Regions from separate parts of the Rhizobium sp. SAFR-030 genome, predicted to be linked through region 3. Evidence: predicted binding sites of a transcription regulator. Region 3 holds the regulator's gene; each other region holds the start of a gene.
What was found. The regulator PhoB, encoded in region 3, activates phosphate uptake and scavenging genes when phosphate is short. The targets are predictions, from matches to a motif close to TGTCATNNANCTGTCAT.
Positions count from the first base shown of each region.

Region 1 (8,020 bases), on a different contig from region 3:
CCTCTGGCGCTGACCCATGACGCGGCAACCGGGCGCGAGGATCTGCTCGTCGCCGCGCCGGTGAGCGCTGCGCTGGCGATGATCGACGCATGGCCGGACTGGAAGGCGCCGGTCGTCATCCTCACCGGTCCCGCTGGCTGCGGCAAGTCGCATCTGGCCAGCATCTGGCGCGACAAGGCCGGCGCGATCGACATCCACCCGACGCGCGGCGCTGAGGCCGCAACCGTCGCTGCCACCTCGCCGGTGGTCTTCGAGGATGCCGACCGCCGCGGCTTCGACGACAGCGAACTCTTCCACGTCATCAACAGCGTGCGCGAGAACGGCCGGAGCTTGCTGATCACCGCGCGCCTCTGGCCGATGTCTTGGCCGGTGGTTCTGCCGGACCTGCGCTCGCGCCTCAAGGCGGCGACGGTCGTCGAGATCGGCGAGCCGGACGAGGATCTGCTCGGGCAGGTGATCGTCAAGTTGTTCGCCGACCGGCAGTTGCACATCGATGACCGCATCGTCGCCTACATCGTGCAGCGGATGGAGCGGTCGATGGAAGCGGCGCAGGGCGTCGTCGACCGGCTCGACCGGCTGGCGCTGGCGCGCGGCACCCGGATCAGCCGGGGGCTGGCGGCGGAAGTGCTGGAAAGCTTAGCGGGCAGTGCCGATCGCGACAGTTGACTGTCATAGTTCCGTCGTTGAAAAGGTATAGGCGCCAAGTGGATGGCCGGGGTTTTCCCGGCGTCGGGCGCAGCGAAGGGGGCCATGATGGATCAGATCTCGGAAGTGCAGGCAAAGTCGTTGGACGTGCCGCCGGACGCCGTGGATTTGCTCAACAGCCCGGAACGCTTCATCAACCGGGAATTCTCCTGGCTCCAGTTCAACCGCCGCGTTCTCGAAGAAACGCTGAATACGGCGCATCCGCTGCTTGAGCGCATCCGCTTCCTGTCCATCTCGGCCGCCAACCTCGATGAATTCTTCATGGTCCGCGTTGCCGGGCTCGAAGGGCAGGTGCGCCAGGGCATTCTCGTGCGCAGCCCCGACGGCAAGACGCCGGCCGAGCAGCTTGAAGACATCCTCAAGGAAATCGACAATTTGCAGATGGAGCAGCAGGCGTCGCTTGCCGTCCTCCAGCAGTATCTTGCCCGCGAGGACATCCTGATCGTCCGCCCGGCGGCTCTCAACGATGACGATCGCCAGTGGCTTGCGACGGATTTCGAGGAAAACCTGTTCCCGATCCTGACGCCGCTATCCATCGATCCGGCGCACCCGTTCCCGTTCATTCCCAACCTCGGCTTTTCCATGGGCCTGCAGCTCGACAGCAAGAGCGGTCGCGAGCCGATGACCGGCCTTCTGCGCCTGCCGCCGACGCTCGACCGGTTCATCCGCTTGCCGGACGAGGGACAGACAATCCGCTACATCACGCTGGAAGACGTGGTCAGCATGTTCATCGACCGGTTGTTCCCGGGATATGAAGTCAAGGGCGCCGGCACCTTCCGCATCATTCGCGACAGCGATATCGAAGTCGAGGAAGAGGCCGAGGATCTGGTGCGCTTCTTCGAGACGGCGCTGAAGCGCCGCCGCCGCGGCAAGGTCATCCGCATCGAGACGGATTCGGAAATGCCGGCCTCGCTGCGGCAGTTCGTCGTCCAGGAGCTCGGCGTGCCGGACAACCGGGTCGCGGTTCTGCCCGGGCTTCTGGCGCTCAACACGCTGTCGGAAATCGCCAAGGCGCCGCGCGACGACCTGCGCTTCGAGCCCTACAACGCCCGATTTCCCGAGCGCGTTCGCGAACACGCCGGCGACTGCTTCGCCGCGATCCGCGAAAAGGACATGGTGGTCCACCATCCCTACGAGAGCTTCGACGTTGTGGTGCAGTTCCTGCTCCAGGCTGCGCGCGATCCGGAAGTTCTGGCGATAAAGCAGACCCTTTACCGCACCTCCAACGACAGCCCGATCGTGCGGGCGCTGATCGATGCGGCCGAAATGGGCAAGTCGGTGACCGCCCTGGTCGAGCTCAAGGCGCGCTTCGACGAGGAGGCCAACATCCGCTGGGCGCGCGACCTCGAGCGCGCCGGCGTGCAGGTGGTGTTCGGCTTCATCGAACTGAAGACGCATGCCAAGATGTCGATGGTGGTACGTCGCGAAGACGGCAGACTGCGGACCTACTGCCACCTTGGCACCGGCAACTACCACCCGGTCACGGCAAAGATCTACACCGACCTGTCCTTCTTCACCTGCAATCCGAAGATCGCCCACGACATGGCGAACGTCTTCAACTTCATCACCGGCTATGGCGAGCCGCCGGAAAGCATGAAGCTTGCCGTCTCACCCTACACGATGCGTCCGCGCATCCTGCGCCACATCGAGGAAGAGACGGCGCATGCTTTGGCCGGTCGTCCCGCCGGCATCTGGATGAAGATGAACTCGCTCGTCGATCCCGAGATCATCGATGCGCTGTACCGCGCCAGCCGCGCCGGCGTCGATGTCGACCTGGTAATCCGCGGCATCTGCTGCCTGCGTCCGCAGGTCGCCGGCCTGTCGGAAAACATTCGCGTCAAGTCGATCGTCGGCCGCTTCCTCGAGCACAGCCGAATCTTCTGCTTCGGCAACGGGCACGGGCTGCCGTCCGAGCATGCGCTGGTCTATATCGGTTCGGCCGACATGATGCCGCGCAATCTCGACCGGCGCGTCGAGACGCTGGTGCCGATGCTCAACCCGACAGTGCACGAGCAGATCCTGTCGCAGATCATGCTTGGGAACCTGATTGACAATCAGCAGAGCTACGAGATATTGCCCGACGGAACCTCGCGCCGCATGGAAGTCCGCCTGGGTGAGGAACCTTTCAACGCGCAACAGTATTTCATGACCAATCCGAGCCTGTCCGGCCGCGGAGAAGCCCTGAAGTCAAGTGCGCCGAAGCTCATCGCCGGCCTGATATCCGGACACAAGAAATAGGGACGTATGGTACGATCTGAAGCCCAGGGGCGTCTCCCCGGAAGCGCGCCCGTCTCGGTGGTCGATATCGGCTCAAACTCGGTGCGCGTGGTGATCTACGAGGATCTGTCCCGGTCGCCGACGGTTCTCTTCAACGAGAAAGTCTTGTGCGGACTGGGCAAGGGGCTCGGATCGACAGGTCGCATGGACGACGAGGCGGTCCGCCGCGCGCTGAACGCGCTCCGGCGTTTCCGGGCGCTTTCGGACCAGGCCCGCTCCACCCGCATCTTCGTGCTCGCAACCGCTGCTGCCCGCGAAGCCTCCAACGGCCCCGCCTTCATCGAGGAGGCCGAGACGATCCTCGGCCATCCGGTGCAGGTACTGTCGGGTGAGGAGGAGGCGCTTTATTCGGCGCTCGGCGTGATCAGCGGCTTCGGCGACGTGGACGGCATCGCCGGTGATCTCGGCGGCGGATCGCTGGAATTGATCGACATCAGGGGACGGGAATTCGGCAAGGGAGTGACGCTGCCGCTCGGCGGGCTCCGGCTGGCCGAAACCTCCGGCAACTCCCTGTCCAAAGCGCGCAACCTCGCCAAGGCTGAGGTCCGCAAGGCAGGCTTTCTGGCAAGCGGCGCTGGCCGCACCTTCTATGCCGTAGGCGGCACCTGGCGCAACATCGCCAAGCTGCACATGGAGATCATCCGCTACCCGCTGCACATGATGCAGGGCTACGAGCTGCAGTTGAACGAGATGCAGAACTTCCTCGAGCAGGTGGTTCTGTCGAAGGACAGCAAGGACCCGGCCTGGCAGTCGGTTTCCAAGAACCGCCGGGCGCTCCTGCCCTTCGGTGCCGTCGCCATGCAGGAAGTGCTGAGCGTCATGAAGCCGTCGCGCGTGGTGTTCTCCGCGCAGGGCGTGCGCGAAGGCTATCTCTACTCGCAGCTGCCGATCGAAGAGCAGGAAGCCGATCCGCTGCTGCTGGCCGCCGATGAATTGGCCATCCTGCGCGCCCGTTCGCCCGAGCATGCGCGGGAGCTTGCCGAATGGACCGGCCGCATGGTGCCGGCCTTCGGCGTCACCGAGACCCACGAGGAGAGCCGCTACCGGCGGGCCGCCTGCCTGCTTGCCGACATCAGCTGGCGCGCCCATCCCGACTACCGGGGCCTGCAGGCGCTGAACCTCATCGCCCACTCGTCGCTGATCGGCATCACCCATGCCGGACGCGCTTATCTGGCGCTTGCCAACTACTACCGATTCGAAGGCCTCCACGACGACGGCGCCACCGCCCCGCTGTCGCAGATCGCCACGCCACGGCTGCTCGACCTCGCCAAGCTGCTCGGCGGCCTGCTGCGCGTCGTCTACCTGTTCTCGGCGTCGATGCCTGGCATCGTCAACCATCTGCACTTCCGCCGTTCCAACAGCCCGGATCTCGATCTGGAGCTGGTCGTGCCGCACGAATACTCGGCCTTTTCGGGCGAGCGCCTCGACGGTCGCCTGCAGCAGCTGTCGAAGCTCACCGGCAAGCGGCTGGCCTTCGTCTTCGAATGAGGCTCTGACGGCATCTCTTCAAAGGGCCACTCCATCCGCGGATGGAGTGGCCCTTTGTCGTTTGGTTACTTGGCCGTCAGGAACGCGCCGACTTCCAGCAGCACGAACTCGTTGTCGTCCGCCTTGTCGACGGCGCGGCCGGCCGAGAACGGCAGGTTGTTGTCGTTGCCGACGACGATGTGAGTAGCGTCGACCACATCGACGTTCTCGATGGTGACGAACGGCATGTCGTAGAAGCCTTCACCGCCGCCCTGCTTTGCCTTGCCGTCCGGGTCGGCGATCTTCATCAGGTCGATATAGCCGATCTTGCGGACGGCCTTGCCGACATTGGCCTCCGACATCTCGATCTTGTAGATGCGCTTGTGCTTGGCAGGCTGATCGAAGCAGGTGGCTTCCGGCTTCTTCGGATCGGCGCAGGCCTTGTCGCCGGTGCCGGCACCGTTGTCACGCTCGATCACTAGCGCCGTCGTCGCGTCGATCATGTTGAAGTCGCCGATCGCCACGCCGCCTTCAGTCAGCGGGTAGAGCCAGCTGCGGCCGGTCCAGGCTTTTGACGCGGCATCCAGCTCGACGATGCGCAGGGCCGTCTGGCCGTCGCTCTTCTCGACCGAATTGTCTTCGAGGTAGAGCGGGCCTTCCAGCAGGCCGTACAGCTTGGCGCCGTCCTTCGCCATCGCCAGGCCTTCGAAGCCGCCGGAGCGCTTGATGTTGAAGGCGGCCGGCTTGGCAGTCGGATTGGCCGGCACCGAGAGGAGAGCGTTGTCGGGCGAGGTGACCGGACGGCCATCAACCAGCGTCGCGATCACGTCGGTCAGTTCACCCTTGGCGTCGAACTTCAGGAGATAGGGGCCGAACTCCTCGCCCACCCAGAAGCCGTCGGCGGTCGGCTGGATCGACTCGACGTCGAAGTCGGCGCCGGTCAGGTAGCGCTTGGCCGCGCCTTCCATGGCGATCGGGAAGGGCGCCTTCTTGTTCGGGTCGCTGAGAAAGACCGTGCCGATGCGCTCGACCTTGCCGGCCTGCCAGTCGAACCGCACGTGATGCAGCATCAGCATGGCGTCGCTGGAAGTGGCCTTCGAACCAAAGCCATTGTCCGAGAGTGTCCAGAACGTGCCGTCGGACATTGCCTTGATGCCTGAAAATCCCTGCAGCGGCTGCCCCTTGAACGGCAGCGACAGGCCGGTGAGCCGCGCGCCGTCCTTGCCGGGAACGGTGTCGAGCGCTTCGGTGCGCTTGCGATCGGCGGTGGTGAACTTGCCGGAGGTCTTGAGGAATTCTGGCGCGTCCTGCGGCGCTTCGATCATCGTGTTGGCAGGCACGATTGCCTGGGCTGCGAGCTTGGCAGGGAAGGCCATTTCGTCGGCTGATGCGCCGACGCTCATGATGGCCAGCAGGGCGACGGAAGCGAAAAGCGATCTGGTCATGGGAACCACCTGTGAGTTTGAGAACAGGTTCCTCCTAAGCGGTCGCCGTGACATGCGGTTGACGGATTTGCGACGGCTCAACTTCGACGGCCCGCGACGCGCCCACCTTTGGCGACGAGCAGCAGTTAGCGCCGAGAGGGATGATCCAGCCGGACTGTTCACGGAATTGCGACGCAGTGGTCATCGAAGCGGCGTTGCGGTCGAGGAACACCGCTCCCATCTCTGTCCCATGCAATGGCGCATCGCGCCTTGCGGCTACAAAGGACAACTTCCATGAAAACCATATTGACGGGCGCGCTTCTGGCGCTTCTGATCGGCGCTCCCAGCGCCTTCGCAATCGAGCCCATTCCGGGCAGCATCACCTACAACGGCCAGCCGCGTGCCAAGCTTACCAAGGCCCCGATCGGCAGCACCGTCTACAACGACTTCTACGACGGTGGGCAGCGTTACCACGAAACCTACGTGATCCAGCCGGATCGCAGCCTCAAGCTGGTTTCGCGGCAGATCATCAGCTTCCCGAACGACTGAGCCGGGAAGCTTCTCTGCCTGACAGACCGAGGGCTCGTGAAAAACGAGCCCCTTGGCGGGTCAGACGGCGTCCGGCGTGAGCTCAACCAGTTCGACCTTCTTGTCGATGAAGCGCAGCGCCAGCGCGCCGGAGATCAGCTTCAGCGCCGGTTCGCCGAACAGGTCGCGACGCCAGCCTGAGAGCGCCGCCACCTCGGCAGCCTCGCCTTCGGCTGCGATCTTGTCGAGATCGTCGCTGTTGGCGATCACCTTGGCGGCAACCCCGTGTTTCTCCGAGATCAGCCGCAGCAGAACCTTCAGCAGCTCGACCGCCGACTGCGCGCCTTCCGGCGCATGCACGTGCTTCGGCGCGTGCGGCATGTCCGTCTTCGGCAACGCCAGGGCGGAATTCACCGCGTCCAGGATGGCAGCCCCCGAGGATGAGCGCTCCCAGCCCTTCGGCACCGTGCGCAGGCGCGCCAGTGCGTCGATATCCTTCGGCTGCTGCTGAGCGATCTCGAAGATCGCATCGTCCTTGACGACGCGCGAGCGGGGAACGTTGCGGCTGCGGGCCTCGCGCTCGCGCCACGCCGCCACGTGCTTCAGCACCGCCAGCTCCTGCGGCTTGCGCAGCCGGGATTTGAGCCGCAGCCAGGCATCGTCCGGATGCATGTCGTAGGTCGCCGGGTTTTCGAGGACAGCCATCTCCTCGCTGACCCAGGTCGTGCGTCCCTGCTTTTCCAGCTGATCCTTGAGGCTCAGATAGACGTCGCGCAGATGCGTGACGTCGGCGAGCGCATAGTCCAGCTGCTTTTCGGTCAGCGGCCGCCGGCTCCAGTCGGTGAAGCGCGACGACTTGTCGATCTGGACGTTCTTGGTCCGCTGCACGAGCTGGTCGTAGGAGACCGAATCGCCAAAGCCGCAGACCATCGCCGCAACCTGCGTGTCGAAGATCGGGTGCGGGATCAGCTTTCCCAGATTATAGACGATTTCGAGGTCCTGGCGCGCCGCATGGAAGACCTTGACCACCGCCGGATTGGCCATCAGCTCGAAGAACGGCTTCAGGTCCAGCCCCTTGGCCATCGGGTCGACGATGACTTCCAGGTCCGGACTTGCCATCTGGATCAGGCAGAGTATCGGCCAGAAGGTGGTCTCGCGCAAAAATTCGGTATCGACAGTGACGAATTCCGATTGGGCAAGCTTACGGCAGGCGTCCTCGAGGGCGGCAGTTGTGTCAATCATCAGCTTCGTTCAGGCAGTAAAACTAAGGGGTCAGCTTTCCTTTCCCTTTCCCTTCGCGATGTCAACATGAAGAGCGGTTCTTCTATTCTGCGGCAGCAGGTATTGCGTGATTTAACCGCCGGATGCGTCTTTTTCCACGCGGCGCTTGCTCTGCCGCAGGCTGTCGATGTTGTCGCGGCGGACCTGCTCGTAAGCCGAGCCCGTAGGCGCCGTCGTCGAGCCAGTTCCGGCGCGCCGAATGGAGTCGCTTGCCGTCTATCCGGCCATCGTAATAGGCGAAGACGCCAGGTCCCGCTTCTGTCATCCGCAGCGTCTTGTTCATCTCGCTCATGATGACTGTCCCTCGGGTCCTAGACGACCCGCACATAGCTGGTCAT
Region 1 covers NZ_JBPFDO010000001.1:392,701-400,720, reverse strand. The annotation lists gene hdaA (DnaA regulatory inactivator HdaA) at 1-666, shown strand, start outside; gene ACR65N_RS02050 (RNA degradosome polyphosphate kinase) at 754-2,943, shown strand; gene ppx (exopolyphosphatase) at 2,950-4,470, shown strand; gene ACR65N_RS02040 (esterase-like activity of phytase family protein) at 4,536-5,894, opposite strand; gene ACR65N_RS02035 (hypothetical protein) at 6,168-6,422, shown strand; gene rnd (ribonuclease D) at 6,483-7,643, opposite strand; partial or broken gene ACR65N_RS02025 (MBL fold metallo-hydrolase) at 7,834-7,974, opposite strand; gene ACR65N_RS02020 (multicopper oxidase family protein) at 7,994-8,020, opposite strand, start outside.
Region 1: the regulator PhoB is predicted to act here: its motif matches at 5,953-5,969, upstream of ACR65N_RS02040 (esterase-like activity of phytase family protein).

Region 2 (8,020 bases), on a different contig from region 3:
AGCCGGAAGAGCGGGCGAAGGTGGCCGCCGATGTTGCCGCCGAGCAGATAGAAGATCTGACGCGCCGTGGCCTGCACGAATTCCACATCTACACGATGAACCGGGCGCCGCTGGTTGTCGGCACGCTCGAGCGGCTGGGCCGCAGCCCATGCGAAAAGGCCCAGGCCGGAGCAGCGGCCTGAGCCAGATCGTCGTTTCGAAATCTAGGAGGTGAGGGCGGTTTAGGCCGCCCCAGCCGGTTGAAAAACCCCTGTCAAATTACGGGCGGTGCTTTTTCGTCAGACGGATTGCTTGCCTCGGCTCAGACAAAGAGCATTGAAGCGACGAATACGAACGCTGCACCGACGAGAAGGACATTGAAAGAATAGGTTCGACCCATGTCTGCCTCCTTGCGTTGACAGACTGAATGTAGGGCGGTTTTTTCCGCCCTGCAAAGCGAATAATGTGCTGCACTGCCGCAAGGGCCTGCGCCTATTCCGTTAATTGAGAGCGTCAACACGTTGATATCGCAGAGAAAATCCGTTTATAAAGATGCTTTATAAAGCGTGAACTTTTCTGTGTGGGTTGTTAACAAGCGTCATATTCCGTGATGCTTTCGGCCCGAATGCGCGTCCGGACTCAGATCTGAAGCCGAGAGCACCCCGTCCCGGAGATCATGGCGACCCTCGATCGAAAGCTCCCTGATCCCAAAAAGCAGATCGCGGACGCCGTCTTCCAGCGTCCGCGATCTGTCCGTTCCAGCTCTCAGAGCGCGTCGAGCAGCGCCTGTGTCGGCCAACCGTCCGCAGGCATTCCGAGGCGCAGCTGTTCGCGCTGCACGGCGCGGCGCGTGCCGGATCCGAGGATGCCGTCGATCTCACCGACGTCATGGCTCTTGGCGTCGAGCTTGGCCTGCAGCGCCTTCATCGTCTCCACATCAAGACCTGGCTCCGGGTTGCCCTTCAGGTAGGGCGGCGCGCCGGAGAGGCGTGTGGCGAAATAGGCGGCCGAGGTCGTGTAGATGAACGACTTGTTCCACTCGAGATAGATGGCGAAGTTGGGGTAGGTGAGGAAGGCCGGACCCTTGCGGCCCTGCGGCAGCACGAGCGCCGCCGGCAGGTTGCTGAAATCGGTCTTGCCGTCGCGCGGCTTGACGCCGAGCTTGAACCACTCTCCGGCCGGGATCTCGTTGCCGAGGCCGGATTTTTCGTAAGGCAGGCTTTCCGGCAGTTCGACTTCCTGGATCCACGGCTGACCGGCCTGGAAGCCGAGACTCTTGATGAACGATGCAGCAGTCAGGATAGCGTCGGGGCCGCTCGCCTTGACGTTGACATGGCCGTCGCCGTCGCCATCGACGCCATGGGCGATGATGTCGCGCGGCAGCATCTGGACCTGGCCGATTTCGCCAGCCCACGCACCGGTATTGGTCGCCGGATCCAGATCACCGTGCTGGACCATTTCCGTCAGCGCGATCAGCTGCGGCCGGAAGAGTTCGGGACGACGGCAGTCGTGTGCCAGCGTCACCAGGGCATTGCGGGTGTTGAAGTCACCCTGGACGGCGCCGAAATCGGTCTCCATCGCCCAGAATGCGGTGATGACGCCGGGCGCCACGCCGTATTCCTGCTCGGCGCGGCCGAAGACGCTGGCGAGCTGCTGCATCTTCTGGCGGCCGATGTCGAGGCGGCCCTGGCTGACGGTACGCTGGGAGAATTCGAGGAAGGTCTGGCGGAAGACGCCCTGGGCGCGATCGCGCGATAGCACTTTCGGGTCGATCTGTGCGCCGGTGAGCGCCTTGTCCGCCGCCTCTGCCGGAACGCCGGCTGCCACTGCATCCGCCTTCACGCCTTCGAGGAAGCTTGAGAGTTCGCCGCCGCAGGCAGGCTTCGGCGCCTCGGTGGTCTGGGCGAAGGCCGTACTTGCAAGAAGGCCGGTGAGTGAACAGGCAAGCAGGAAGGAAGAAGCTTTGGCGCGCAACATGCGATAATCCTCAGACAAATGGTTTCTTCATCTCGGAAAGCTTTGTGACCGAAGATGGGCGGGAGCAGGCTGCAAGCGATTTCCGCAGCCCGTCAGGATCGTTGGAGACAGGTAGCCCTAGTTCTGCGCGGAAGCCACCCATTGGCGCCAGTTCTTGTCCGTGCCGGCGAAAACGTTGATGTCGGTCTCGCCCTCGATGCCCGGCACGAGGCCGGTCGAGGTGTACTGCCAGAAGGCCCAGCGACGATCCGCATAGATCTTCTCGGGATGCGCGGCGACCGACCGGACCCAGAAATGATGCTGTTTGAACTGGCCGACGAGATTGTCGCGGTGGAAGTCCACCGAGGTGTAGATGATCGGCCGCTTGCCGTAGTGCGCCTCCAGCCGGTCCATGAAACGGCTCATGGAGACGCGGACGGCCTCCGGATCCGGGCGCGTGCGACAGGTCGGCGAGGCAGGGTTCCATTCGACGTCGAGAACCGGCGGCAGCTGCACCGCCTGCTTCGGCACATTGGCGATGAACCAGTCGGCCTGCTCGTCGGCGGTGGAGCAGAAATAGTAGAAATGATAGGGCGCCAGCGGCAGGCCGGCAGCTGCAGCACTGCGCCAGTTCGTCTCGAAGGCCGGATCGATCCTGTCCTTGCCCTCGGTCGCCTTGATGAAGACGAAGGAAACACCGGACTGCCTGACCTTCGGCCAGTCGATGCGGCCGCTCCACTTGGAGACGTCGATGCCGTGCACCTGGTGACGGTCCGGTCCCTTGGTGCCGAAGCTCTGCGGATCATTGTCCTTGAACTTCGACGGTCGAAGGGAATTCGTGTCCATCAGGTCGTAACTTGCCGAGGTGCAGCCGCTGGCAAGGACGGCGCAGGCGAGGATGGCGATCAGTGGCCGAAGCATGGACGTCCCGTATGAAGCGCTGAGGTGCCGCGTGTCGAAGAGCACGACGCGCAGGCTGAATGCCTTGCTAGCGATAACGCCGTAAACAAACCGTTTGATCAAGCGGAAACATTGGGCGGGTGCCGTCGCCTCTCGGCAGAGGCATTGATGTCGGCGGGTTCAAGCCGTGCGCCGGACGACCGCGTGCCACGCGTAGCCTCGCCCGATCGAGGTGAATGTCATATCCGCACCGCGGTTCTCCAGCCGCTGTTCGAGCGCCGTGACCAGATCCGCGCGCGGTGTCACATGAAAGCGGGTCAGCCATGAGCGGAGGCCGGCGCGGAACCATGCCGGCAGGTTCTCCTGCTGACCGAAGTCGACGATGTGCAGAGATCCGCCGGGACGGAGCGCGAGGAGGGCCGCATCAAGCGCTGCCTGCCAGTCCGGGATCATCGACAGTGCGTAGGAGATCAGCACGCGGTCGAAGCCGTCCACGCCAAATTCCATCGTCGAGAACCGCGTCGCGTCGGCAACTTCCAGGACCGGCTGCACGGGCTTGCCGCGGAAATTGGCGTCAGCGGAAGCCAGCATCTCGGCGGAGATATCGAGACCGTGGAGGCGCGCCGTCGGATACTGGCGATGCGCGAGGAGAAGGTTGCGGCCGGTGCCGCAGCCGATTTCCAGCAGCGTGCCGTGCGCCGGGACGTGCAGCTCGCGGATCGCATGGTCGCGGCCCAGCAGATAGTATTTGCGCGTCAGGTCGTAAACGTGGCGCTGGTAGCGATACATCCGGTCCATGCGCAGCGCGTGGTCGTCCTCGCGCATCGGATCGAGACCGTGCGGGGCGCTCATTGCGCCCGCTCATAGATGTGGAAGCCGCCGTAGATCGCCGAACGGTCCTGCCGGTTGAGGCGCAGTGACGGTTCTTCGAGGTAGCGCCATTCCGCATCGAGCGCCGGCGAGAGGCGCCCGGCGATGACGCTTCTTTCCGCAGCAGTGCGGAAGATCACGCGGGCGCCCGGTGCTGCCGTGCGGGTGATCTCCGTCCACAGCTCGTTGAGCTGGGTGTCGTTCATCCAGTCCTGGGCATCGAGGAGAACGTAGCGATCGACGGCGCCCGCCTGCTTTGCGGCGAGAAGCTCGGTGAAGGTGGCGTGGTGGACTTTTACCCGGCCGGCATTGGCGCGGATGGCGGCGTAGTGCTCGGGCCGCAGATAGGTCGGAAGCGTTCCTTCATGCGGCTGCGGGTAGCGACGGACGAAAGCCTGCCAGGCGAAGTAGTTGTCGCGCAGGGGAAAGTGGCAGGCGAGCTTTTCCAGCCGCTGGCGCAGCACAGGGGCGATCGAGCCATCAGCTGCGAGGCTCGCGAGCTCGTCATACTGCCGCGGCGGGATGCCGAGGCCGAAGAGCGAGCTCTTGGCACTGGTCAGCCAGCGGATCAGCGGCTTGTCGAAGAGCGGCGCGATCTGGTCGTCGAAGAACTGCCGCTGCTCGCGCAGCGATCGCGCCTGCGCCATCGTCGTCAGATCGACGCCGTGCAGCCGTGCCAGAAGATGGCCGGCAGCAATGAAGCGGCCAAGCAGCCCGGTGCGGTAGATGTTGCGATCGAGGACGCCGACCCTGCGGCGGCCGGAGAGTGTGCGGCCCTGCCAGTAGGCGCGGGTGGTGGTGTCGAGCCTGGCGGCGATGAACCGGTCGAAGGCCTGGCTGTTGCTCGTGGCGCCGGTTGCCGACAGCAGCCGAACCACGTCGCCATGCGCCGGGAGCGCCTCGAAGGCGGCAAGCTTCAGCCGGTTGAGGGCGATGTGGTGGGGGTTGAGGTCGACCACATCGATCGAGCGCGGGGCGCGGGAGAGATAGGCCAGCATGTTGCAGCCGCCAGAGCCGATGGTGACGATGCTGTGGCCTTCGGCGAGCTGCATGCCTTCCATGTCGACATCCGGATCCTCCCAGATCTGCGGATAGACGAGGCCCGAAAACAGGAGGCCGAACAGGCGTTCCGACACGCCGTTCTTCGACAGAGCCTTGTGTTGCAGGAGGGCGGTCTTCAGCTTTCCGTTTTTCCGAAAGCGCGCTTCCGATGCCATTTCCGCCATGTCGAATCCCCCGTCTGGCTTGGAATTCTTCAAGCCTGTAGTTCCGCGCTGCTACAGTTTGATGACGCAGGCGCACCGGGAGAGACCAGCCGACGGGCTTTCCTTCGACGGCGAATGCTGATTGCATGCGGCGCCAACCGGAGGAACCGCATGCGCCTCGTCAAAGGCCTCATGAGGATCTTTCTGCTGATGCTGGTGGTCGTCATCGGCGCCGGCATTGTCTGGCTCTACGCGGTGCCGCCGGAACTGCTCAGGGTCGGCAGCGGCTATGCAGCCAAGATCGTCTGCTCCAACGTCTTCATTGCCCACCGCCCTGAGGCGGAGGTGCTGGCGGATGACGTGCAGGCGCCCGGCCATCCGCTGCTGCGGCTGATGCGCGTCAGCGTCGACCGGGAAGCTTTGCGGGTGCGCACCGCCTTGATCGGCGGCATTGCACCGAGCGAGGCCGTCTACCGGCCGGGCCTCGGCTGCAGCGTCCAGCCCGCCGGAAGCCGCACCGCTGCAATCTCTGCGCCCCCGCCACCGCCTGCGAGCCCGGAGACTGCATCGCGTGCATGGCCGGACGGCGAGGCGGTCACGTCGATCGATCCGGTTGCCGCTGTGCTTGCCCGCCCGGACCTGACCGGGTCGGGCATGCGGGCCGCGGTGGTGGTGAAGGACGGGCGGATCGTCGGCGAGGTCTATGGCGAAGGGTTTGACCGGGACACGCCGCTGCTCGGCTGGTCGATGACCAAGACGGTGAATGCATCGCTGATCGGCAGGATGATCCGCGACGGACGCATGACGCTGGAGGACAGCGGGTTGCTGCCGCAGTGGCGGCAGGATGCCCGACGGGAGATAGAGCTTCGGCACCTGCTCGCCATGGAGAGCGGGCTTGCCTTCAACGAGGAGTACGGCTCGGTCGCCGACGTCACGCGGATGCTCTACCTGGAACCGGACATGGCGAAATTCGTCGTCGCACTACCTCTGGCGGAGAAGCCGGGAGAACGGTTCGGCTATTCCTCCGGCACTGCAGTGCTGCTGTCCAGGCTGTGGATGGATTGTCTGCAGGATCCGGCCAGGGCCCTCGGCTATCCGCGGGAAGCGCTGTTCGGGCCGCTCGGCATGCGCAGCGCGGTGATGGAACCCGATGCCGCCGGGACGTTCGTCGGCAGTTCCTACATGTACGCGACGGCCCGCGACTGGGCGCGTTTCGGCCTGTTTCTGGCGCAGGACGGCGTCTGGCAGGGACAGCGGCTGCTGCCGGAAGGCTTCGTGTCGCAGATGGGTGAGGGAACAGTGGCTTCGGGAGGCATCTATTCGAAGATGCAGACGTGGCTGCCACGGCTGAACGAGAGGCATCTTCTGCCGGCCGACACGTTTTCGCTGGAAGGCCATGACGGCCAGTCGGTGACGGTCATGCGATCTGAAAGGATGGTCGTCGTGCGGCTCGGCCTGTCGCCCTGGTGGGCGCGGTATCGACCGGCAGCGCTGATCGCGGAGTTGTTGAAAGCGGTGCCTGATTAGGGCCTCGCCGCCTACTTCAGCACGTGCAGCATGTTTTTCTTCTTGGCGTCGTAGTAGTAGCCGCGCGCATAGTTCTTGACGGCGCCGTCGCTGTCGTTGTCGGCAACCAGCCAGGCGCCGCGCAGATACTTGATGGCGTAGCGCAGGTTGGTCTCGGCATCCAGGAGGCCCGAGGCCGGTCCGTCATAGCCCATCGACTTGGCGGTCGAATACTTGATCTGCATGAGGCCGAAGAAGCCGCGCTTGTTGTAGGCCTTCGGGTCGTAGCGGCTCTCGCGGTGGACGACGCGGTGGACCAGCGATTCCGGCACACCGTAGAGCCCGGCATAACGCTTGATCAGCTTGTTGAGCTCAGGGCTGCTGGTGTCCGCCTTGCGGGCGATCGGGCCGCCGGGTGCCGGTGGGAAGAAGTCGGTCGACATGACCGAGACCGGCTGGCTCGGACCTGCATAGGCGACCATCGACGAAGGTGTGGATGCTGCGATCCGCGGACGCGGCGTCGGGATGGCTGCAAACGGCGTGGTGACATCTTCCGGCAGAGCCTTCGGGGCAGATGCAAGCGTCGGTGCCGAAAGCGACTGGGCAGCGGTCGTCGGACGGGTGACGGTCTGCGCCGTTGCCATGTCGATCGCCTGCAGCGCGCCTGTCTTGGAAACCGATGTCGGCGCAACGGCCAGTGCCGGCGTCGCGACCGGTGCGTCGCTCGTCTGCAGCGATGCCATGACCGACTGGTTCTGCGCCTGAAGAGCCGCGGTGCCGGTCGGCAGTGCAAGAACGTGAACGCGGGTGCCTTTTTCGAGAACCGCCGTCGTCATGCCTGCCGGCACTGCGACCGGGCCGGTCGCTGCAGCGATTTCGGTGGTCGACAGTCGACCCGTCTTCGGAGCAGTAGCGGACGCAACCTGCGCTTCACCGGCAACCTTGGCGGCGGACGGATCCGTCACCGCCACGTCGGCCGGCGTTGCGCCGTCTGTCTTCGATGCCGACTGAACGCTCGAGCAACCTGAAACTGCTCCACAAATCGCAACGGCTACAACTGCGTTGCAACCGAGAAATCGGGTAATCGCCATCGGTCTCACTCTCATGAAGATGAATGCCCCACGCCCGCCGGTATCCGACTGTCCATTAAGGTTCATTAACGCATGACCGCATCCGCAGCAAGACGTTGCGTGTCATGCGGCAATCCGGCGATATCCGGCAGTCACCGCACGGCTTGCTATAAATCGCGTTCGAGGCTTGCGCGAAGCTTGATTGCGACGACGGACGCGCAGCATTTGCCGGGCGACGCTTTCGGCGATCAGCAGCTGGAGGAGGGGAGCAACGAGCACGGCCGGGAGGAGGGCGATGCCGGCTGCGCTGAGGAACTGTAGGGGAGAAACGCTTGATTCGGCGGTCTGCAGGAAGATCGCCAGGAGCGCCAGCACCAGTCCGGGCCGGCCGGCCTCGACGACGATCTGCCCGAGTGTCCGGATGGTGCCCGACTGCCGGAGATTGTCGTTGTCGGCCATCCGGTTGACGAAACGTCGCTGCTGCGAGCGCATGACGAAGATCATCAGAACGACGAGCCCAAGCCAGGTGAAGGT
Region 2 covers NZ_JBPFDO010000003.1:240,432-248,451, forward strand. The annotation lists gene metF (methylenetetrahydrofolate reductase [NAD(P)H]) at 1-182, shown strand, start outside; gene ACR65N_RS10705 (lytic murein transglycosylase) at 745-1,956, opposite strand; gene ACR65N_RS10710 (glycoside hydrolase family 25 protein) at 2,074-2,856, opposite strand; gene ACR65N_RS10715 (class I SAM-dependent methyltransferase) at 3,016-3,687, opposite strand; gene ACR65N_RS10720 (BtaA family protein) at 3,684-4,931, opposite strand; gene ACR65N_RS10725 (serine hydrolase domain-containing protein) at 5,082-6,437, shown strand; gene ACR65N_RS10730 (transglycosylase SLT domain-containing protein) at 6,449-7,381, opposite strand; gene ACR65N_RS10735 (hypothetical protein) at 7,610-8,020, opposite strand, start outside.
Region 2: the regulator PhoB is predicted to act here: its motif matches at 4,982-4,998, upstream of ACR65N_RS10720 (BtaA family protein).

Region 3 (8,020 bases):
TGCATGCGGTTTTCCGCCTCGTCGAAGACCACCGACTGCGGACCGTCAATGACGCCGTCGGTGACTTCCTCGCCGCGGTGGGCCGGCAGGCAGTGCATGAACAGCGCCTCCGGCCGGGCGCGCCGCATCAGCTGCTCGTTGACCTGGAAGGGCTGGAATATGTTGTGGCCGCGCGCCTTGTGCTCCTGGTTCATCGACACCCAAGTGTCGGTGACCACCATGTCGACACCCTCGACGGCACGTTCGGCATCATGGCACAGCATGACCTCGCCGCCATTGTTGCGGGCCCAGTTGAGGTACTTGTCGAGCGGCTCGGAGCCCATCGGCACGGCCATGTTCATCTGGTAGCCGAAGCGGGCGGCACCTTCGACGAAGGAATGCAGGACATTGTTCCCGTCGCCGGTCCAGGCGAAGGTCTTGCCGGAGACCGGACCGCGATGTTCCTCGAAGGTCAAGAGATCCGCCATGATCTGGCAAGGATGCGTCTCGTCGGTCAGGCCGTTGATCACCGGCACGGTCGCGTGCTCGGCCATTTCCATCAGCCGGCGATGATCGGTGGTGCGGATCATGATCGCATCGACGTAGCGCGACAGAACCTTGGCGGTATCGCCGATCGTCTCGGCACGACCGAGCTGCATCTCGGTACCGGACAGGAACAGCGTCTCGCCGCCCAGCTGGCGCATGCCGACATCGAAGGAAACACGGGTACGGGTGGACGGCTTCTCGAAGATCATCGCCAGCATCTTGCCGGCAAGCGGCTTGTCGGCTGTACCGGCCTTGGTTGCCTTCTTGCGGGTCAGCGCGTCATCCAGAATGGTGCGCAGTTCGCCCGAGGAAACGGCCGAGAGATCGAGAAAATGCTTGGGTGATGCCATGGTCCATTCCATCCGGGGCGCCATCCGGCGGCCCGCTCGCTACGACCGGCCGGGTCAGGCCGACTTCTTCAACTTTTCGCTCTGCAGCTTTTCGGCGGCGCGTTCGATACGAGCCAAGCCCTCGCGGGCCTCTTCGGCGGTCACCACCAGCGGCGGCAGGATGCGGATGACGTTGTCGCCAGCCGGCACGCCCAGCAGATGCTCCTCGCGCATGGCAACCGTCAGTTCGGCGGCCGGCACGCGCGCCTTGATGCCGAGCATCAGGCCTTCGCCGCGGATTTCCTCGATAACCTCGGGGAAGCGGTCCTGAATGCCCGCGAGCCCCTGGCGGAACACCAGCGCCACGTCGCGGACATTCTGCAGGAAGGAGTCTTCCAGCACGATGTCGAGCACGGCATTGCCGACAGCCATCGCCAGCGGATTTCCGCCATAGGTGGTTCCGTGCACGCCGGGCTTCATGCCGGAGGCAGCTTCGGCGGTCGCGAGGCACGCGCCGAAGGGAAAACCGCCGCCGATGCCCTTGGCCACAGCCATGATGTCAGGCGTAACGCCGGACCATTCATGGGCGAAGAACTTGCCGGTCCGGCCGACGCCCGTCTGAACCTCGTCGAAGATCAGCAGCATGCCGTGCTCGTCGCAGAGATTGCGCAGCTGCTGCAGGAATTCCTTGGATGCCGTGCGGATACCGCCCTCGCCCTGGATCGGCTCGATCAGCAGAGCGCCGGTGTTCTCGGTGATTGCCGCCTTGAGGGCCTCGATATCGGCGAACGGCACCTGATCGAAACCGGGCGCCTTCGGGCCAAAGCCTTCGAGATACTTTTCCTGGCCGCCGGCAGCGATCGTCGCAATGGTCCGACCGTGGAAGGCGCCCTCGAAGGTGATGATGTGGAACTTGTCGGGATGACCCTTGGAGTAATGGTAGCGGCGGGCGGTCTTGATGGCGCATTCCAGGGCTTCCGCGCCGGAATTGGTGAAGAACACCTTGTCGGCGAAGGTCGCCTCGACCAGCCGCTGTGCCAGCCGCTCCTGCTCGGGGATCTCGTAGAGATTGGAAAGGTGCCAGACCTTGTCGGCCTGCGCCTTCAGCGCCTCGACAAGATGCGGATTGGCGTGGCCGCAGGAGGTGACCGCGACGCCTGCGCCGAAATCGAGATAGCGCTCGCCCGTCTCCGTCACCAGCCAAACCCCTTCACCACGCTCGAAGCGCAGAGGGGCCCGTGCAAACGTGTCGAAAAGCGCGGCTTCAGCCATGGCGACAGCACTCCTTGGGCATCATCATCTGTGCGGCGGCAACGTCCGCCGAAATCAAAAATGCCGCCCCAGCGGGCGGCGGCTGCACTATCCGCATTCCGCCGACGGCTGTCAACAAATCGCTCCAATTCCGGCGCATTGCCGGGCCATGGCGGTTACGGCGCAGGTTTCGGCCGCTGTGGCAAAAAAGACTCTGTCTGGCAGCAAGTTGGGGAAAACCCGGAAATCGATTCGCAGCGATTCGTACGACTCTTGTCAGCGAGTCCACCGCCCTCTAGGTTAAAGATCAATTACTAGACTGCATGCGGCGGAACTAGTCACCAAAAGTATAGATGTAGTATGCGCGACGAAATTGGTTTCGTCGTAACGGTGAGAGATTCTGTCTTGCTGATGTGTGCTCAAGGCGGAGAGACAGCATGAATTGGACAGACGAACGCGTCGAGAGATTGAAGCGGTTATGGGCCGAAGGGCTCAGCGCCAGCCAGATCGCTGCCCAGCTTGGCGGCGTCAGCCGCAACGCGGTGATCGGCAAGGTGCATCGCCTCAACCTGCCGGGCCGCATCAAGGCCGGCGGGACTTCGGCTGCCGCCCGCACGCCCAAGCGCACTGCGCCGGTGCCACGCGCTCCGGCCTACACCGCTCGCCCGAACGTTGTACCGGCACGCACCATCGGCCGTCCGATGGGTGCAACCGCGGTCAAGGAAGACTTCCAGATCGAGGCGATCAACGCCACCCAGCTGGTGACGACCAATGTCGTGGTCCCGATGGCGCGCCGCCTCGTCCTCACCGAGCTGACCGAACGCACCTGCAAGTGGCCGGTCGGCGATCCGCTGAAGGACGACTTCCACTTCTGCGGCGCTGAATCCTGCGACAACTCGCCTTACTGCAAGTACCACGCACGGCTTGCCTACCAGCCGGTCACCGAGCGCCGCAAGTCCGCGGCCGCACGTGCCTGATACGAGCACAGTCGATGCACTGGTGAAAACGGGCCTTGTGCCCGTTTTTTTGTGGCCTGCGTCCGGCCGGACCGGACGTTCGCCCGCGGCCCACGAAAAAGCCCGACCTGTCGGCCGGGCTTCGTCAGGACAGGCGGATCGCCTCTAAGCGTCAGGCTTCCATGGAATAGCCGGCGCCGCGCACGGTGCGGATCACGTCCTGCATGTTGGAAAAGTTCAGGGCCTTGCGAAGACGACCGACATGCACGTCGACAGTGCGCTCATCGACATAGATGTCGTGCCCCCAGACGCCGTCGAGAAGCTGAGAGCGCGAGAAAACGCGGCCGGGCGACGCCATCAGGAATTCCAGCAGCCTGAACTCCGTCGGCCCCAGACGCACTTCGCGGGCCTTGCGGTGCACGCGGTGCGTATCGCGGTCGAGCTCGATATCGCCGCAGCGAAGCACGCTGGACAGGACTTCAGGACGCGCGCGGCGCAGCATCGCCTTGACGCGCGCCATCAGTTCCGGCGTCGAGAACGGCTTGACGACGTAATCGTCGGCACCGGTCGCCAGACCGCGGACACGTTCGCTTTCCTCGCCGCGGGCGGTGAGCATGAGGATCGGCAGACGCTCGGTCTCCGGACGCATGCGCAGCCGTCGGCAGAGCTCGATGCCGGACACCCCCGGCAGCATCCAGTCGAGGATAAGCAGATCCGGCACGCGCTCCTGAAGACGGATCTCCGCCTCGTCGCCGCGCAGGATCGTCTCCACCTCGTAACCTTCAGCTTCCAGGTTGTAGCGAAGGAGAACGCTGAGCGCCTCCTCGTCCTCGACGACAGAAATCTTCGGCAGCATAATCAGGAACTCCTACAGGTCCGCGCAGCTATTCGGCCACAGCGCCGAGCATGTTGGAGCTGTCGTCCTTGGCCCGCTCGCCGACAGGCTGGGCGCCGGTCGCCATGTAGTAGATGGTCTCGGCAATGTTTGTCGCGTGGTCACCGATGCGCTCGATGTTCTTGGCGCAGAACAACAAATGCGTGCAGGTGGTGATGTTGCGCGGATCCTCCATCATGTAGGTGAGGAGCTCGCGGAACAGCGAGGTGTACATCGCGTCGATCTCTTCATCGCGCTGGCGTATCGCCTCGGCCTTCTGGGCAGACCGGTGCGAATAGACGTCCAGCACTTCCTTCAGCTGCACCAGCGCCAGGTCGGACAGATGCTCCAGGCCGCGGGCCAGCTTGCGCGGTACGCCGGTGCCCTGCACTGCGATCACCCGCTTGGCGGTGTTCTTGCCGAGATCGCCGACCCGTTCGAGATCGGCGGCGATGCGCAGCGTGCCGATGATCTCGCGCAGGTCCGCCGCCATCGGCTGGCGCTTGGCGATGGTGACGATCACCTTCTCCTGGATCTCGCGCTCGGCATGATCGAGAATAACGTCGTCGGAGATGACCTTCTGCGCGAGAGCACTGTCGGAATTGACGAGCGCCCGCACGGCGTCCGAGCACATCTGCTCGGCCAGGCCGCCCATCTCGGAGATGCGGCGATTGAGGTACTTCAGCTCTTCATCATAAGCCGACATGATATGGGATGGCATGTGTCTCTCCTCGGACGAATGGAACCAGTGGCAGGCGGCGCTGTCTGATCAGCCGAAACGGCCCATGATGTAGTCCTGCGTGCGCTGGTCATCCGGATTGGTGAACATCTTGTCGGTATCGTCTTCCTCGACGAGCTGGCCGAGGTGGAACATGGCGGTGCGCTGTGAAACGCGGGCAGCCTGCTGCATTGAGTGGGTAACGATGACGATCGTGTAGTTGGCGCGCAGCTCGTGAATGAGCTCCTCGACCTTGGCCGTCGCGATCGGATCAAGCGCCGAGCACGGCTCATCCATCAGGATGACTTCCGGCGACACGGCGATGGCGCGGGCGATGCACAGACGCTGCTGCTGGCCGCCGGACAGGCCGGTGCCGGATTCCAGCAGGCGATCTTTTACCTCGTTCCAAAGGCCGGCGCGCTGCAGGCTTGCCTCAACGATCTGGTCCATGTCGGCGCGGTTCCTGGCGAGGCCATGAATGCGCGGACCGTAGGAGACGTTCTCGTAGATCGACTTGGGGAACGGGTTCGGCTTCTGGAACACCATGCCGACGCGGGCGCGCAGTTCAACGACGTCGATCGAAGGGTCGTAGACGTCCTCGCCATCGAGCACGATGCGGCCGGTGACGCGGCACTGCTCAATGGTGTCGTTCATGCGGTTGAGGCATCGCAGGAAGGTCGACTTTCCGCAACCCGACGGTCCGATCAGCGCGGTCACGGTGTTTTCGCGGACGTTCAGGTTCACATCGAACAGCGCGCGCTTCTCGCCGTAGTAAACCGATACGTCCTTGCCCACCATCTTGTAGGAAACGTCATTCATTTTCTGATCCAGCGCCTTCTCAACTGCAGCTTCAGACATCATGTTCATTGTCCGTCTCCTTCTACCAACGCCGTTCGAAGCGACGACGCAACAGGATTGCGCCGACATTCATTACGATCAGGAACAGGAGCAGGATGATGATTGCTCCGGACGTGCGTTCCACGAAAGCGCGTTCCGCCTCGTTGGCCCACATGTAGATCTGCACCGGCAGCGCCGTCGACGGATCCATCGGCGTGGTCGGATAGTTGGCAACGAAGGCCACCATGCCGATGAGCAGCAGCGGCGCGGTTTCACCGAGCGCGTGTGCCAGGCCAATGATCGTGCCGGTGAGGATGCCCGGCATGGCGAGCGGCAGCACGTGGTGGAAGATCGTCTGCATCTTCGACGCGCCGAGGCCGAGGGCCGCCGCACGGATCGAAGGCGGGACGGCCTTCAATGCGGCGCGGGTGGCGATGATGATCGTCGGCAGCGTCATCAGCGTCAGCACCAGGCCGCCGACCAGCGAGGCCGAGCGCGGCAGGCCCATGAAATTGATGAAGACGGCAAGACCGAGCAGGCCGTAGACGATCGACGGCACGGCCGCCAGATTGTTGATGTTGACTTCGATCAGGTCCGTCAGACGGTTCTTCGGCGCGAACTCCTCCAGGTAGATGGAGGCCGCAACACCGATCGGCAGCGCCAGCACCAGGACGATCAGCATCATGTAGAACGAGCCGATCAGCGCAACGCCAACGCCGGCCGCCTCCGGGCGGCTCGACGCGCCGTTGAAGAAGATGCCGGAGTTGAAGTGCTTTGCCAGTGCACCCGCTTCGGCGAGCTTGTTCATCCAGCCGACCTGCTGGTCGGAGATCTTGCGGTTCTGCTCGGTCACTTCCAGGTTGATCTGGCCCTTGAAGGCCGAGTCGATGTCACCGGCGGCGAGCAGCGAGACGGTCTGGGTCGTGCCGATGATCTGCGGATTGGCGACGACCATGTCGCGCAGCTGGTTACGCACGCTGTTCGAGATCATCTGGTTGACGGCGCGAAGCTGGGCGGTGTCGCCCTCGCTGACGCCAAGCGCCTTGGCCACGGCGTTGCGCGCGACGATCGGATAGTTCGCCGTCATCAGCTTCTGCGGATCGGTGGCGCGCTGGTTGTCCTTATCGATGATCTGCTCGGAGAACTCGACCGGCACAGTGATCATCGTCTGCTGGAAGGCGGTGTAGCCCTTGGAGACGACCGACCACAGAAGCAGCATCAGGAACAGGATACCGAAAGACAGTGCGGCGATTCCATAGGCGCGGAAGCGGCGTTCGGCGGCGTAGCGGCGCTTGATGCCGATATCCCGGCGAGCAGGCTTGGCTAAGACGCCGGCGGGGGTGGAAACCACGTCGGTCATTCGTACTGCTCCCGGTATTTGCGCACGATGAAGAGCGCGTAGATGTTGAGGCAAAGCGTGATGGCAAACAGCGTGATGCCAAGCGCGAAGGCGACCAGCGTCTGCGGCGAGGTGAATTCAAGGTCGCCCGTCAACTGGCTGACGATCTTGACCGTCACCGTTGTCATCGGCTCGAACGGGTTGAGCTGCATGCGGGCGGCAACGCCGGCTGCCAGCACGACGATCATGGTTTCACCGATGGCGCGCGAGGCGGTCATCAGGAGCGCGCCGACGACGCCCGGCAGTGCTGCTGGCATGACGACCTTCTTGATCGTCTCCGACTTGGTGGCGCCGAGCCCGAGCGAACCGTCGCGAAGGGCGCGTGGCACGGCGGTGATGATGTCGTCCGACAGCGACGAGACGTAGGGGATCAGCATGATGCCCATGACGAAGCCGGCGGTGAGAACGCTTTGTGCCTGAATGAAGTTTGTATAATCGCCGGTCGCCAGACCGTTCAGCTGCGAGGAGAGGTCGCGCAGGAACGGGCCGACCGAGGTCAGGGCGAAGAAGCCGTAGACGATGGTCGGGATGCCGGCCAGGACTTCGAGCAGCGGCTTGGCGACAGCGCGAACCTTCGGCGACGCATATTCCGACATGTAGATCGCCGAGAACAGGCCGACAGGCACGGCGACGAGCATCGCCACAAGGCCGATGTAGAGCGTGCCGGCAAGCAGCGGGATCAGGCCGAACTGACCTTCCGAGGCAGTGGCGCCGGCGGCTGCGAAGCGCGGATCCCAGACGGTGCCGAAGAAGAATTCCCACGCAGGGATGCGGCCGAAGAAGTGGCCGGCTTCCGTCAACATCGACATGACGATACCGATCGTCGTGACGATGGCGATCGACGAGGCGAAGATGAGCGCGGACAGAATGACGTTTTCGACGCGGTTGCGGGCCCGGAAGCGGGGCGCAATGCGGGTGTAGGAGAACGCCGCACCACCCAGCGCCACGAGCAGCACCACCGCTGTCATGACGCGACTGCTGATCTTGCTCATGGCGTTGAGGTCGCCGGCGGACGCGACCATGTAGGGCTCGGGATCGCCGGCGAGTGCGACACCCTTCGTGCCGAGCATCGCCCGCAATTCGACCGGATTGGCGCCGACGCGATCGATTTCCTCGAACGTCAGTACATCC
Region 3 covers NZ_JBPFDO010000005.1:422,575-430,594, reverse strand. The annotation lists gene argF (ornithine carbamoyltransferase) at 1-875, opposite strand, end outside; gene ACR65N_RS17865 (aspartate aminotransferase family protein) at 930-2,126, opposite strand; gene ACR65N_RS17860 (GcrA family cell cycle regulator) at 2,543-3,082, shown strand; gene phoB (phosphate regulon transcriptional regulator PhoB) at 3,234-3,917, opposite strand; gene phoU (phosphate signaling complex protein PhoU) at 3,946-4,656, opposite strand; gene pstB (phosphate ABC transporter ATP-binding protein PstB) at 4,705-5,520, opposite strand; gene pstA (phosphate ABC transporter permease PstA) at 5,534-6,850, opposite strand; gene pstC (phosphate ABC transporter permease subunit PstC) at 6,847-8,020, opposite strand, start outside.

Region 4 (8,020 bases), 100 kb from region 3:
ATCCGTCTTGCCGACGGTACGATCTGTGGCGCCAACCGGACCTTCCAGACGATGACCGGTTGTTCGGCACCCGAAGGCTGCACGCTGGAGGAGCTTGGGCTGCCGGTATCGGCCGAGCCAGGCCTGCCGCGCGACGTCGAATTCGCGTTGCGGGACGGCATCCGCATCTATGCCTGGCAGGACGTCGTCGTCCGCGGCGCCGATCCCGCCGATCTTCTGGTTCTGAGTGCCGCGCGTGACGTGACGGCGGAGCGTCGTCTGGCCCATGAGCGAGAGGATGCGAGGATGCAGGCGGAGGAGGCGAGCAGCCTCAAGTCTCGCCAGCTCGCCACCGTCGTTCACGAGTTGCGCACGCCGCTCAACGGTATTCTCGGCATGAGCCAGTTGTTGCAGCAGTCGGGCCTGACACCGGAGCAGACGAACTATGTCGGTGGCATCCGGCAGGCGGGGTCGGCGCTTGCGCAACTGGTCGACGACCTTCTCGACTATTCGACCATTGAGGCTGGCCGCTTCCGCCTCAACAGCCGAGCCGAAAACCTTCGCCAGCTGCTCGAAAGCGTCGTCGAGATGCTGGCGCCGCGCGCCCACGAAAAGAGCATCGAGATTGGCGCCACCGTTTCCTTCGCCGTACCCAACCTGATGGATTTCGATCCGGCACGCTTGCGCCAGGTGCTGTTCAACGTCATCGGTAACGCCGTCAAGTTCACCCAGGCGGGCGGCGTGCTGATCCGCGTCGGGCTCGACGCATCCGACATCGTCATCACCGTCGCCGATACCGGGCCGGGCATGACCGCCGATGAACAGCAGCGCATCTTCGGCGAATTCGAGCAGGCGGGTTCCGCGACACAGCGCAGCGGCGGCGCCGGCCTCGGCCTGTCGATCTCGGCACGCATCCTGAAGGAATTCGGCGGGTCGCTGTCAGTCAACAGCCGCAAGGGCAGGGGCACGACCTTTGCCATCCGCTTCCCCGCACTCTCGGCAGACGGACCGAAGGAGGGCAGGGACCGAATGCTCCTCCTGCGCTCCTCGCGCGTCCTCCTGCTGGCGCCCGTCGGCAGCGCGGCAGAAGCGACGATTGCCACGATCGAGACACTCGGCGGACGCTGTCGGCATGTCAGAACGGCCGAAGAGGCAGTCCGCGCGATCGATACGCTCGCACGCCAGGGCCTTTCCTTCACCGACATGGTCGTCGATCACCGGATTGCCGACGCCGACCATATCGCCAACGATGGCTTGCGCCGCATCTTGCTGGTCAGCCCGGAAGAACGCGGCACTCAGTCCTGGGACGCCTATGACGCCTGGCTGATCAGGCCGCTGCGCGAGCAGTCGCTGGTCGATGTGTTGCGCGGACGGCTCGGCGGGTTCGGCAGCCAGCGCTCAAGCGAGGTTCGCCGGCAGACGGTTGCGGTTTCCATGCCGGCCCAGCCGCAGCGATGGGAGGCCGGCCTGTCGGTGCTGCTGGCCGAGGATGATCCGGTGAGCGCCCTGATGGTCGGCGCCATGCTGCGCAAGGCGGGTTTCCTCGTCCATCACGTGGCGGATCTTGCCGGGCTTCGGCAGGCGCTGGCGCATGACAGCCCGCCAGCCCTCGTCATCTCGGACATCCACATGCCAGATGGCGATCTTGCCGAGCTTCTGCCGTTGCAGAGTGTCTCCGGAGAGCTGCTGGAGAGGGTGCCGTTGCTGGTGCTGAGCGGCGAAACCAACCCCGCTCTTGTCGCAACGATGCTTGAGGGCGGTGCCCGATGCGTGCTCCAGAAGCCGCTCGACCCCCAGCGTTTGCTGGAGGAAATCGGCGCCGTTGTTCCCGTCTCGCCACAGCATCGCCGCGTTTCATAACCACTGTCATAAATCTCCAGCCGGCTGTATACTCCTTCAGTCATTGTCACTTTCCTGTCGCAGATTGGTGTTCTATGGGGCCGGGTACTAAGGACGGGCGACACGCCATGACCATGGATTTGTTAGATCGCGAAACCAAGATCGACGTCGACCAGGGCCCGTCGATGGCGCGTCCTGCCGAGGGCGTCTTTGGCCGGATCGGCAGTCTCGAAACGCGGCTGGCCCGCAATTCCCGTGAAGTGGATGCGGCGCAGGCGCTCCGCTTCCGTGTCTTCGTCGAGGAAATGCACGCGCAACTGCCGGCCGATGCCATGCGCCGCAAGCGCGACATCGATAGCTTCGACGAGATCTGCGATCACCTGCTGGTAGTCGATACGGCGCTGGACGGCGATCCGGAAGACCAGATCGTCGGCACCTACCGGCTTCTGCGCCAGGAAGTGGCGATGGCGCATGGCGGCTTCTATTCCGCTTGCGAATTCGACATCGAGCCGCTGCTGGCCCGTCATCCGGACAAGCGCTTCATGGAGCTTGGCCGCTCCTGCGTGCTGCCCGAATATCGCACCAAGCGGACCGTCGAGCTGCTGTGGCAGGGCAACTGGGCCTATGCTCAGAAGCACAACATGCACGCCATGTTCGGCTGTGCCTCCTTCCCGGGCGTCCGCCCTGAAGAACATGCGCTGGCAATGTCGTTCCTTCATCACTCGGTGCGGGCGAAGGGCGAATGGGCCGTCTCCGCCAAGCCCGACCTGTTTCGCCAGATGGACCTGATGCCGGACGAGGCGGTCAGTCCGAAGCGGGCGCTTTCCGCCATGCCGCCGCTGATCAAGGGTTATCTGCGTCTCGGCGCTATGATCGGCGAAGGGGCGGTTGTCGACCAGGCCTTCAACACCACCGACGTGCTGATCGTGCTGCCGACCTCGGTCATTTCCGGCAGATACATCAACCACTTCGGCACTGCCGCCGGCCGCTTCCCGAGCTAGCCGACCACAGAAAACGCCCGCCGCATCCGCCGATGGTCCCGTCCGAGGTCAGCAGCCTCGGTTGGCCCGTCTCGACGGCTGTTCCCCCTGGAGCACCGGGCGCCTCCGCCCTTCGACGCTCACGATTGTCGTCAGCGCATGCCGGACATGCCGGCTCCAGCATGTTGTGGGCATCCGAGAAGTTTAGAGGCGCCGATATTGTCTTGTCGGGCGCACACTCGGTAGTGTCGCGGGTCATCCTGCGCAACAGACAACGGCCCGGACCCTCTTGGAACGCCTCACCTCAGAAGTCTTGAATACAGCCGAACTGATCTCGCCGGAAAGCCGCGCCTCGGCGACGCCGATGATGGAGCAGTATATCGAGATCAAGGCCAACAATCCGGACAGCCTGCTGTTCTACCGGATGGGCGATTTCTACGAGCTGTTTTTCGAGGACGCCGTGGAAGCGGCGCGGGCGCTCGGCATCACGCTCACCCGGCGCGGCCAGCACATGGGGCAGGACATCCAGATGTGCGGCGTGCCGATCCATGCGGCGGACGACTATCTGCAGAAGCTGATCTCGCTCGGCTTCCGCGTCGCCGTCTGCGAGCAGGTCGAGGATCCGGCCGAGGCACGCAAGCGCGGCTCGAAATCCGTCGTCAGGCGCGACGTCGTGCGGCTGGTGACGCCTGGCACCCTCACCGAAGACAAGCTCCTGTCGCCGTCGCAAGCCAACTACCTGATGGCGCTGGCGCGGATCAGGGGCACGGCCGACGTGCAGATGGCGCTCGCCTGGATCGACATCTCGACCGGCGTCTTCAGGCTTGCCGAGACGACGCCGCTGCGGCTGCTCGCCGACATCATGCGCATCGAGCCCAGCGAACTGATCGTGCCCGACACGGTCTTCCACGACCCGGACCTCAAGTCGACCTTCGACATCCTTGGCCGGGTGGCCGTGCCGCAGCCAGGCGTGCTGTTCGACAGCGCCACTGCCGAAACCCGGATCACCCGCTATTTCGGCGTCTCGACTCTCGACGGTTTCGGCACGTTTTCGCGCGCAGAGCTTGCCGCGGCGGCGGCCGCCGTCGCCTATGTCGAGAAGACCCAGATCGCCGAGCGCCCGCCGCTCAGCGCACCGGAACGCGAGAGCGGCGCCTCGACGCTGTTCATCGATCCGGCAACGCGGGCAAACCTTGAGCTGACGCGTACGCTGTCGGGTGATCGGGACGGGTCACTGCTGAAGGCCATCGACAGAACCGTCACCGGCAGCGGCGCCCGCCTGCTGGCCGAGCGGCTGATGTCGCCGCTCACAGATCCAGCCCCGATCAATCGGCGGCTCGACAGCGTCGCCTTCCTGATCGACGAGCCGTCCCTGTGCGGCGATCTGCGCGGTGCGTTGAAGCACGTGCCGGACATGCCGCGCGCCCTGTCTCGGCTGGCGCTCGATCGCGGCGGGCCGCGGGACCTCGACGCCATCCGTCAGGGCCTGTCAGCCGCACGGCGGATCGCCGAACTTCTGGGTTCCGCATTGCTGCCGGAAGAGCTTTCGGCTGCACTTGGCGACCTTGCCGCGCTGCCCGCCGCACTGGAGCAGCAACTGGCCGATACGCTGGCCGACGAAATGCCGCTCATGAAGCGCGACGGCGGTTTCGTTCGCGTTGGTGCGGATGGTGAACTCGACGAGGTGCGGGCGCTGCGCGACCAGTCGCGGCGGGTGATCGCCGGCCTGCAGCTGCAATATGCCGAGGAGACCGGCATCAAGTCGCTGAAGATCAAGCACAACAACGTGCTCGGCTACTTCATCGAGGTGACCGCCGGCAATGCCGGGCCGATGATCGACACGCCGGAGGCCAAGTCCCGCTTCATCCACCGGCAGACCATGGCCAACGCCATGCGCTTCACGACGACGGAGCTTGCCGATCTTGAAACTCGCATCGCCAACGCCGCCAATCAGGCGCTGACGATCGAACTTGCCGCCTTCGATACGATGACCAGTGCCGTTCTGCAGAAGGCTGAGGCGATAAAGGCCGGTGCACAGGCGCTTTCGGTCATCGACGTGGCCGCCGGACTGGGGCTCCTGGCGGAAGAGTGGAACTACTGCCGTCCCCAGGTTGACGCGTCCCGCCAGTTCCGCATAGAGGGCGGCCGCCATCCGGTCGTCGAACAGGCACTCCGGCGGCAGTCGGCAACCTCGTTCATCGCCAACGACTGCGACCTGTCGCCGAAGAGCGACGGCGGGTTCGGCGCGCTGTGGCTGCTGACCGGCCCCAACATGGGCGGCAAGTCGACCTTCCTGCGCCAGAACGCGCTGATTGCCATCCTGGCGCAGATGGGCTCCTTCGTGCCCGCCGAACTGGCGCAGATCGGGATCGTCGACCGGCTGTTCTCGCGCGTCGGCGCCTCGGACGATCTGGCCCGCGGCCGCTCCACCTTCATGGTCGAAATGGTCGAGACGGCGGCCATCCTCAACCAGGCGACGGACCGGTCGCTGGTCATCCTCGACGAGATTGGCCGCGGCACGGCCACCTTCGACGGACTGTCGATCGCCTGGGCTGCCGTCGAGCACCTGCACGAGGCAAACCGCTGCCGGGGCCTGTTTGCCACCCACTTCCACGAACTGACGGCGCTGTCGGAAAAGCTCGGCCGGCTGTCGAATGCGACGATGCGGGTCAAGGAGTGGGATGGCGACGTGATCTTCCTGCATGAAGTGGGGCCAGGTGCCGCCGATCGGTCCTACGGCATCCAGGTGGCGAAACTGGCCGGCTTGCCGGAGGCGGTGGTGGCACGCGCCCGCGACGTCCTGAACAAGCTGGAGGACGCCGACCGCAAGAACCCGGCCAGCCAGTTGATCGACGACCTTCCACTCTTCCAGGTGGCCGTGCGCCGCGAACAGGAGCGGCGTGGCCCATCGAAGGTCGAAGAGGCGCTGAAGGCGATCAACCCGGACGACATGACCCCGCGCGAGGCAATGGACGCGCTCTACGCGTTGAAAAGGCAGCTGGGGTGACGCCGAGCGACCCTTCTCCACGTCCGGGAGAAGGCGGAGCCCCTACCGCTCCGCAAGCGCCTTCCTCAGGAACGCCGCGATCTGGAAGAAGATCTGCTTGTGCAGCTCTTCGCGCGGGATATCGCCGCCGTCCGTGCAGATCGGGTCCTCCTCGCCGTAGCGCTTCAGGACCGCTGCGCCATCCGGGTTGCAGACGCCGAGGAAGGTAAAATGCACGGCACCCGGCACAGCGGCGTACTGGGCAGCCGCAATGGCCTTTGCCAGCGTCTGCGCGCGCACGCCCGGCATGATCGCGTCGCCGTCACCGAGGTTGATCAGCTTGACCGGTATCGCCATCGTCTTCAGGCTCTCCGGCTGGTAGGCCATGGCGAGGCCGGGATCAACCGCGACGACCGCCTTGAGGCGGGGGTCGGCGTAGGACCCTTCAAAGGCCTCGCGGTCGACCTTCGAGAAGTCGACACCTCCGTGCTGAAACCAGTTGCAGCCGGCATCCTTGCCGTCGGATCCGGCGCAGTACTCATCGAATGCGTCGAGCGAGGCCCGGGCTCCGGCCGACAGCATGACGCTGGTGCCGCCAAGCGAAAAGCCGATGGCGCCGATGCGATCCTGATCGACGAGACCCGACCACTGCGGGTCGCTCGTCAGCCGGTCGATGAGAGACGAAATGTCCTGCGGGCGTTCCCAGAGCTTGAAGCTCTCGACGGGGATGGAATCGCCGGATGTCGAATGCAGGTGGTTCGGCGCCGCGACAATGAAGCCGTGGCGGGCAAGTTCGGTCGACAACCAGCCGAGCGCTGAAGCATTGCCGCCGGATCCGTGGCTGAGGATCACCAGCGGGAATTTCTCGGCAACCGGCGTCGCGTTGCGGCGTGCCGGCACGCCCTGCCAAAGCGCGTCGGCTCCCAGCGTGTAGGCATCGCCGTCGGACTTGGCGGGATAGGTCAGGAGCACGGTTTCGCGCTCCGCGCGATGGGGTGGCTGGAGCGACAGCCACCGCGTACCGGCTTCGAATGCGGATGCGGGGAGGGGCGCGACGGTGGCCGAGGCGATGCAAAAGGGCAGTAGCAAGGGCATGAGAGGCAAGCAGAAGGAAGGCATGACGGGAGCTCCTGTCGGTTGGTGGCACCCGACAAAGTTCACGTCCCGCGCTGCGGATCGACCTTGAACATGTTAAAGGCCTCCTTGATCACGTCTAAGGCCAAACGAGGCGCCGTCTTGCTGTCCGTTCCCCTGCCATTCATTTCCGGTCTGGTCTTTGCGCTGACGCTCTACCGCACCCTGCGGGGTGTCGAGACGCCCGGTCCGCGCCGGTACTTCCTGGTTTTCCTGGCCGCCTACGCGCTGCAAGGCATGCTGGTCGGCCTGCGCTTCGGCTACGGAATCGAGACACTGGCGACCGTCCAGCCGGCGACAGCCTCGCTGATGCCGCCGCTCGCCTACCTTGCCTTTCGCTCCCTTGCCGCAGCGCCGGTCGCCATACCCGGGCGGCATCTCATCGGGCCAATCATGGTGGTGGCGGCCGTCATCGTCTTTCCGCCGCTTGTCGATCCGCTGCTGGTGCTGATGTTTGCCGTCTACGGGGTGCTCCTCTACCGCCTGACGGTCAGGGATCCGGAAGCGGTGGCCGAAGCGTCTCTCCACCGGGCGGTGCCCGCCTTACGCGCCGCGCGACTGACGGCGGGGCTGATGTTCTTTTTTGCCGCGACCGATACCATCGTCGCGCTGATGGCAACTACATATGGGCGCCAGACGGTTCCGCTTGCCGTCAGCCTGATGAACATCGCAGCCATCGCCGCGGTGCTGATCTATTATTTCCTGCCTGAGCCGAGCGCCGCGCCGGCACCCGCCGCGACGCGTGCCGCCGCTCTGCCGAATGCCGCCGATCGAGCGCTGCTCGTGAAGATCGAAGCAGCGTTGGATGCCGGTGAACTCTTCTGCGACGAGAACCTCAGCCTCGCCCGGCTGGCGCGCAAGGCAGGCCTGCCGGCACGCGACGTATCGGCGGTGATCAACCGGGTGACGGGCCTCAACGTCTCGCAATTCGTCAACGCCCGGCGGATCCGCGAGGCATGCCGGCTGCTGGCGGAGACCGACCGTGGCGTGACGGACATCATGTTTTCCGTAGGCTTCGCCACGAAATCCAACTTCAACCGCGAGTTTCGCCGCGTCGCCGGCACCAGTCCCTCGCAGTGGCGCCAGAGCCATCGGTCGGCAT
Region 4 covers NZ_JBPFDO010000005.1:318,032-326,051, forward strand. The annotation lists gene ACR65N_RS17285 (ATP-binding response regulator) at 1-1,839, shown strand, start outside; gene olsB (l-ornithine N(alpha)-acyltransferase) at 1,947-2,819, shown strand; gene mutS (DNA mismatch repair protein MutS) at 3,163-5,805, shown strand; gene ACR65N_RS17300 (alpha/beta hydrolase family protein) at 5,848-6,756, opposite strand; gene ACR65N_RS17305 (helix-turn-helix domain-containing protein) at 7,021-8,020, shown strand, end outside.
Region 4: the regulator PhoB is predicted to act here: its motif matches at 1,884-1,900, upstream of olsB (l-ornithine N(alpha)-acyltransferase).